Methylobacterium mesophilicum SR1.6/6: one gene and its partner. The main gene of each other region encodes a partner of the protein of the gene in region 2 in a complex. Links are inferred from orthologs where the notes say so. Each region holds a gene or a part of one and is shown on either strand. Other genes may lie near its edges.

Region 1 (3,118 bases), 1.1 Mb from region 2 along the record:
AGGCCGACGATCAGAACCAGCGGCACGTCGCTCTTCTCGCCGAGATCCGCCATCGCGGCGGCCAGGATCCGGCCCCCGTCGATGTTATGGCCGCCGTCGAGCCACAGCTCGGCGCCGGGATCGATCTGCGCGGCGAGGCGCCCACGGCCCAGGCGCTGCAGCCGTCCCGGCCAATCGACCTCCGTGAGACCCTTCTCCAGGGCCGTCGTGCCGATGTCGCCGAAGCCCGCGGCGCGCAGCGCGGTGATCGCCGTCCCGGCATTGACCAGCTGGTGGCGGCCCGCCAGCTTGGGACGCGGCAGGTCGAAGAGATCGGTCTCGTCCTGGTAGACGAGCCGGCCGCGCTCCTCGTAGACGGAGAAATCCTGGTTGCCCACCAGGATCGGACCGGCCCCGACCGCCTCGGCGCGCCGGCACAGCACGGCGTCGGCCTCGGCGTAGTCCTGGGCGGCGATCACGGCGGGACAGCCGCGCTTGAAGATGCCGGCCTTCTCGGTCGCCACCGATTCGACCGTGTCGCCGAGATACTCGGCGTGGTCGCGCCCGATCGGCGTCACCACCGAGCAGGCGGGCTGCGCGATCACGTTGGTGGCGTCGAGCCGGCCGCCGAGGCCGACTTCGAGCAGCAGCACGTCGGCCGGGCTCTCCGAGAACAGCAGCAGGGCCGCCGCCGTGGTGATCTCGAACATCGTGATCGGCTGGCCGTCGTTGGCCGTCTCGCAGCGCGAGAACGCGTCGGCCAGCCGGTCCTCGTCGACGAAATGGCCGCCGCCGATCCCGCCGATCCGGATCCGCTCATGGAATCGGACGAGGTGGGGCGACGTGTAGACGTGCGCCGCGAGCCCTCCCGCTTCGAGGATCGCCCGCATGAACGCGATGGTCGAGCCCTTGCCGTTGGTGCCGGCGACATGGATCACCGGCGGCAGGCGCCGCTCAGGATTGTTGAGGCGCGCGAGGAGCCGCTCGATCCGACCCAGCGACAGGTCGATGGTGCGGGGATGCAGCGCGAGGAATCGCGCCATCAGGGCGTCGGACGAGGCCATCGCGCGGCTTACGCCGCCTCGGAGGCGGTGAGCGGGGCGCTCGCCTCGGCGGCGTTGGTGAGGAGCTTGCAGAGGCGCGTGATCGTCTCCTTGAGCTGGTGGCGATGGACGACTTGGTCGACCATGCCGTGCTCGCGCAGGTACTCCGCCCGCTGGAAGCCGTCCGGCAGCTTCTCCCGGATGGTCTGCTCGATCACCCGGGGACCGGCGAAGCAGATCAGGGCCCCGGGCTCGGCGAGGTGGACGTCGCCCAGCATCGCGTAGGAGGCGGTGACGCCGCCGGTGGTCGGGTTCGTCAGCACGACGATGTAGGGCAGCCGGGCCGCGTTGAGGCGGCGCACCGCCACGGTCGTGCGCGGCATCTGCATCAGCGACAGGATGCCCTCCTGCATCCGGGCGCCGCCCGAGGCCGCGAACAGCACGTAGGGCGTGCGCTTCTCCAGGGCCGTCTCGGCGCCGCGCACGAAGGCCTCGCCCGCCGCCATGCCGAGCGAACCGGCCATGAAGCCGAATTCCTGCGCGGCCAGCACCATCGGCAGCCCGCCGACCCGGCCGAAGCCGATCTTGAATGCGTCCTGCAAGCCGGTCTTGGCGCGCGCTTCCTTGAGGCGGTCGGCGTAGCGCTTCTCGTCGCGGAACTTCAGCGGGTCCGGAGCGACCTCGGGCAGCGCGACGTCGATCCACGTGCCCTCGTCGAACATCATCTTCAGGCGCGCCTGGGCGCCCATCTTCAGATGGTGCTCGGAGCCGGGGATGACCCAGTGATTGGCCTCCACCTCCTTGTGGAACACCATCTGACCGGTATCGGGGCACTTGACCCAGAGGTTCTCCGGCGTCTCGCGCTTGAACAGGGTCTTGATCCGGGGGCGCACAACCTCCGAGATCCAGTTCATCGGTTCGACCATCGCCTCGCGTCCGTCCGCTTCAAGCCCGCGCCAATATCAGGATGGCGGCGCTCCGCCGCCAGGGGCGACCGCCAGGGATCGCCGATCAGGCGGCCTGCCCGACCCGCGCCGAGCGCACCCCCTCGGCCAGTTCGCGCACGAGTTGCACGACTGCCGGGACGCTGCCGGGCTGGGCCCGGCCGTCGGCATCGAGTGAACGCACGAGCGTGTCCACCAGCGCCGAGCCGACCACGACCCCGTCCGCGCCCCGGGCGATGGCCGCCGCGTGGGCGCCGGTCTTCACGCCGAAGCCGACCACCACCGGAAGCTCGGTGTGCCGCCGGATCCGCGCCACCGCCTCCGAGACCTTGCCGAAATCGGGCGTCGCCGTTCCGGTCACGCCGGTGATCGACACGTAGTAGACGAAGCCTGCCGTATTCGCGAGCACGGCCGGCAGCCGCTTCTCGTCGGTGGTGGGGGTGGCGAGCCGGATGAAGGCGAGGCCCTTGCCCAGCGCCGGCAGGCACAGCTCGGCATCCTCCTCGGGCGGCAGGTCGACCACGATCAGCCCGTCGACGCCGGCAGCCACCGCGTCCTCCAGGAACCGGTCGACGCCGTAGGTGTGGATCGGGTTGTAGTAGCCCATCAGCACGATCGGCGTGGAGCCGTTCTCCGCGCGGAAGCGGCGCACGAGATCGAGGGTGCCGGGCACGGTCTGCCTGGCCTTCAGCGCCCGCAGGCCCGCCGCCTGGATCGCCGGGCCGTCCGCCATCGGGTCGGTGAAGGGCAGGCCGAATTCCAGGATGTCGGCGCCGGCCCCCGGAAGGGCCTTCAGCACCTCCAGGGAGGTCTCGGGGTCGGGGTCGCCCGCCATCACGTAGGTGACGAGGACGGCCCGGTTCTCCGCGCGGGCGCGGGCGAAGGTGGCGTCGATGCGGCTCGGCATGGGTCTGGGGTATTTCGCAGTGTCAGGGCGCGGGGGCCCGGGATTGCCCTCCGCGCTACACCAAAGGCGCGGGCCCGTGAAGCGGGCGCCTCCGGCATCGGCCGGCATCGCGGATCGGGCCGCGGCCGGATGCGGGGTCCGGCCATGCGCGCGGGCCCGTTGCCCGCCGAGCGTCCCCCGCGTAGCGCTCGGCCATGACCGAGGATGCCTTTCCCGCCCGCCGCTTCGCCGCGCTCCTGTTCGAC
Region 2 (3,298 bases):
GAGTTCCACCAGAAGCTCCTCGAGACCAAGGGCCGCGTGAACGGCGCCCGCGCCATCCAGGTGGCCAAGGATCTCGGCGTCGACACCACCAAGCTCCAGAAGGACATGGCGGCGCCCGAGGTGAAGACGGCGTTGAGCGAGAATCGCGGCCTCGGCGACCGACTGGGCCTGTCGGGCACGCCCGCCTTCATCATCGGCGACGAGGTGATCCCCGGCGCCGTGGGCGTCGAGCCGATGCGCAAGACCATCGCCGACGTGCGCCAGTGCGGCCACGCGTCCTGCTGAGCGTCTCCGTCGAGCCGCCCCGTCACGGAAGGTGCTCCGCGCGGCCTTGTCGCGCCGGGCCGCCTTCGTCTAAGAGCCGCCAGCCGCAGGGCCGCGGTTTAGCGCCGACCCGGATGGTCGGGCCGATGCGCCGCGATACGAAGTAGGCCGGATGCCAAAGAACGACGCCATCGATCCCGAGCTCGTGCGCGAGCTTGCCAACCTCGTCACCGAGACCGGCCTGTCCGAGATCGAGGTCGAGAAGGGCGACCTGCGCATCCGCGTCGCGCGGCGGCTCGAGCCCGTGAGCGTCCAGGTGGCGGCGCCGGTGGCCGCGATGGCCGCGCCCGCGCCGGCGGCCCCCGCCGCTCCCTCCGCGCTCGCTCCCGCCGAACCGGTGCGGTCCCAGCCGGGAAGCGTCCCGTCGCCGATGGTCGGCACCGCCTATCTCCGGCCCTCGCCCGACGCCAAGACCTTCGTGGATATCGGTTCGAAGGTGGAGGTCGGCGAGAAGCTGCTGCTCATCGAGGCGATGAAGACCTTCAACGAGATCGTGGCGCCCCGCGCCGGCACCGTGACCGCCATCTTCGTGGAGGACGGCCAGCCGGTCGAGTTCGGCGAGGCTCTGCTCGTCATCAGCTAGAGCGCTTGAGCTCTGTCCTGGAAAACGCCGCCCAACGAGAGGATAGTGCATCCTGAGCGGTCCGGGATCGCCAGGACGCCCTAACGGATCCCATGTTCGACAAGATCCTGATCGCGAATCGCGGCGAGATCGCCCTGCGCATCCTGCGGGCGGCGAAGGAGCTCGGGATCGCCACCGTGGCGGTCCACTCCACCGCCGACGCGGACGCCATGCATGTGCGGCTCGCCGACGAGAGCGTCTGCATCGGCCCGCCCTCCGCCCGCGAGAGTTACCTCAACATCCCGTCGATCATCGCGGCCTGCGAGATCACCGGCGCGGATGCGGTCCATCCCGGCTACGGCTTCCTCTCGGAGAATGCCCGGTTCGCCGAGGTACTGGCCCATCACCAGATCGGCTTCATCGGTCCCAAGGCGCAGCACATCCGCACCATGGGCGACAAGATCGAGGCCAAGCGCACGGCGCTGAAGCTCGGCATCCCCTGCGTCCCCGGCTCCGAGGGCGGCGTCGAGGATGCCGACACCGCCAAGCGGGTGGCCGCCGAGATCGGCTACCCGGTGCTGGTCAAGGCCGCGGCGGGCGGCGGCGGGCGCGGCATGAAGGTGGCGCGCACCGAGGCCGACCTGGAGCAGGCCATCGGCATGGCCCGCTCCGAGGCCAAGGCCGCCTTCGGCGACGACGCGGTCTATCTCGAGAAGTACCTGGAGAAGCCCCGTCACATCGAGGTGCAGGTTCTCGGCGACGGGCGCGGCGGCGCGGTCCACCTCGCCGAGCGCGACTGCTCGCTCCAGCGCCGCCACCAGAAGGTCTGGGAGGAAGGCGGCTCGCCGGCGCTCAACGAATCGATGCGCGCCGAGATCGGCGGCATCTGCGCCAACGCCATGAAGGAACTCGGCTATCTCGGCGCCGGCACGGTCGAGTTCCTGTACGAGGACGGGCGGTTCTACTTCATCGAGATGAACACCCGCATCCAGGTCGAGCACCCGGTGACCGAGATGATCACCGGCATCGACCTCGTGATCGAGCAGATCCAGGTCGCCGCCGGCGTCTCGCTCTCGGTCAGCCAGTCCGACATCAAGGTCGAGGGCCACGCCATCGAGTGCCGGATCAACGCCGAGCACCCGGAGACCTTCCGTCCGTCGCCGGGCGAGATCACCCATTACCACACGCCGGGCGGTCTCGGCGTCCGCGTCGATTCGGCGGCGTTCCAGGGCTATCGGATCCCGCCGAACTACGATTCGCTGATCGGCAAGCTCATCGTCCACGGCCGCACCCGCAACGAGTGTCTGATGCGCCTGCGCCGGGCGCTCGACGAGTTCGTCATCGACGGGATCGACACGACGCTGCCGCTGTTCCGGACCCTGGTCCGCAATCCGGACGTGCAGAATGGCCTTTACGACATCCACTGGCTGGAGCATTTCCTGGATGCCGGCGGCATGAAGGCCTGACGGGTTCGGGCGGGTCTGCGGCGACCGCGCCGCCCCGCGGGATCTGGTCTTCGCGCCGCCCGCGCGCGACACTGAGGCCATGCACGATCCCAGCCGCGTGGACATCACCCCCGAGATCCTGCTCAAGGCCTACGCGGCGGGCATCTTCCCGATGGCCGAGGATGCCGACGACCCGACCCTCTACTGGGTCGAGCCCAAGGCGCGCGGCGTGTTGCCCCTCGACGACTTCCGGGTCCCCCGTCGTCTCGCCCGGACGGTGCGCTCCGACCAGTTCGAGGTCCGCTCCGACACGGATTTCGATGGCGTGATCGACGGCTGCGCCGCCCCCCGCCGGGACAGCGAGCGCACCTGGATCAACGGGCGTATCCGCGAACTCTACGGCGCGCTCTACGATATCGGCCACGTCCACACGGTGGAGGTCTACGCGGGCGGGCGGCTCGTCGGCGGCCTGTACGGGGTCTCGCTGGGGGCGGCCTTCTTCGGCGAGAGCATGTTCCACGAGGTCCGCGACGCCTCCAAGGTCGCCCTGGTCCACCTGATGGGACGCCTGCGCGCCGGGCGCTACCGGCTCGCCGACACGCAGTTCGTGACCGAGCACCTCACGCAGTTCGGGGCCGAGGAGCTGCCGCGCCACGTCTACAAGCGGCGCCTCGCCGAGGCGCTCGACCAGGGCGCCGACTGGCACGTCTGGCCAAGCGACGGTTCGGTGCGGGGCGCGCGGGTGCTGGAGGCGCTGGGAAGCGGCGACGGGGCTTAGGCTTCGGCGGCGCGCCGCAGGCGGACGCGTGATACCGTTTCCGGTCGATCCGATCGGTTGCGCCGTCTTTGCGCGCGCAGCGAAGCACTCCAGCTGCGCCACGCTTGGTAGCGCGCGAATCCCTGGTTCGCTTCGCTGCGCTCGCGACGACCGAGTGGGCTGAAACGACCGGAGCGTTCGACCGGAAAC

Evidence for each region.
Region 1: the proteins of accC (region 2) and accD are in contact, whole or in part, in a solved structure (PDB 8UXZ), measured with the Escherichia coli proteins. The link is inferred for Methylobacterium mesophilicum SR1.6/6 from one-to-one orthologs.

What each region holds. Positions count from the first base shown.
Region 1 is NZ_CP043538.1:2,534,538-2,537,655, forward strand. Bases 1-2,804 are described here. They hold accD (acetyl-CoA carboxylase, carboxyltransferase subunit beta), read right to left. Parts: upstream 1,949-2,804; coding sequence 1,052-1,948; downstream 1-1,051. Other genes in these bases: MMSR116_RS12050 (bifunctional folylpolyglutamate synthase/dihydrofolate synthase), read right to left, coding at 1-1,043; trpA (tryptophan synthase subunit alpha), read right to left, coding at 2,034-2,804. In the rest of the region: more of trpA, read right to left, coding at 2,805-2,873; MMSR116_RS12065 (HAD-IA family hydrolase), read left to right, coding at 3,068-3,118.
Region 2 is NZ_CP043538.1:1,448,251-1,451,548, forward strand. What follows is about bases 192-3,175. They hold accC (acetyl-CoA carboxylase biotin carboxylase subunit), read left to right. Parts: upstream 192-999; coding sequence 1,000-2,352; downstream 2,353-3,175. Other genes in these bases: MMSR116_RS06745 (DsbA family protein), read left to right, coding at 192-285; accB (acetyl-CoA carboxylase biotin carboxyl carrier protein), read left to right, coding at 437-907; aat (leucyl/phenylalanyl-tRNA--protein transferase), read left to right, coding at 2,432-3,109. In the rest of the region: more of MMSR116_RS06745, read left to right, coding at 1-191. UniProt on the Escherichia coli protein: This protein is a component of the acetyl coenzyme A carboxylase complex; first, biotin carboxylase catalyzes the carboxylation of the carrier protein and then the transcarboxylase transfers the carboxyl group to form malonyl-CoA.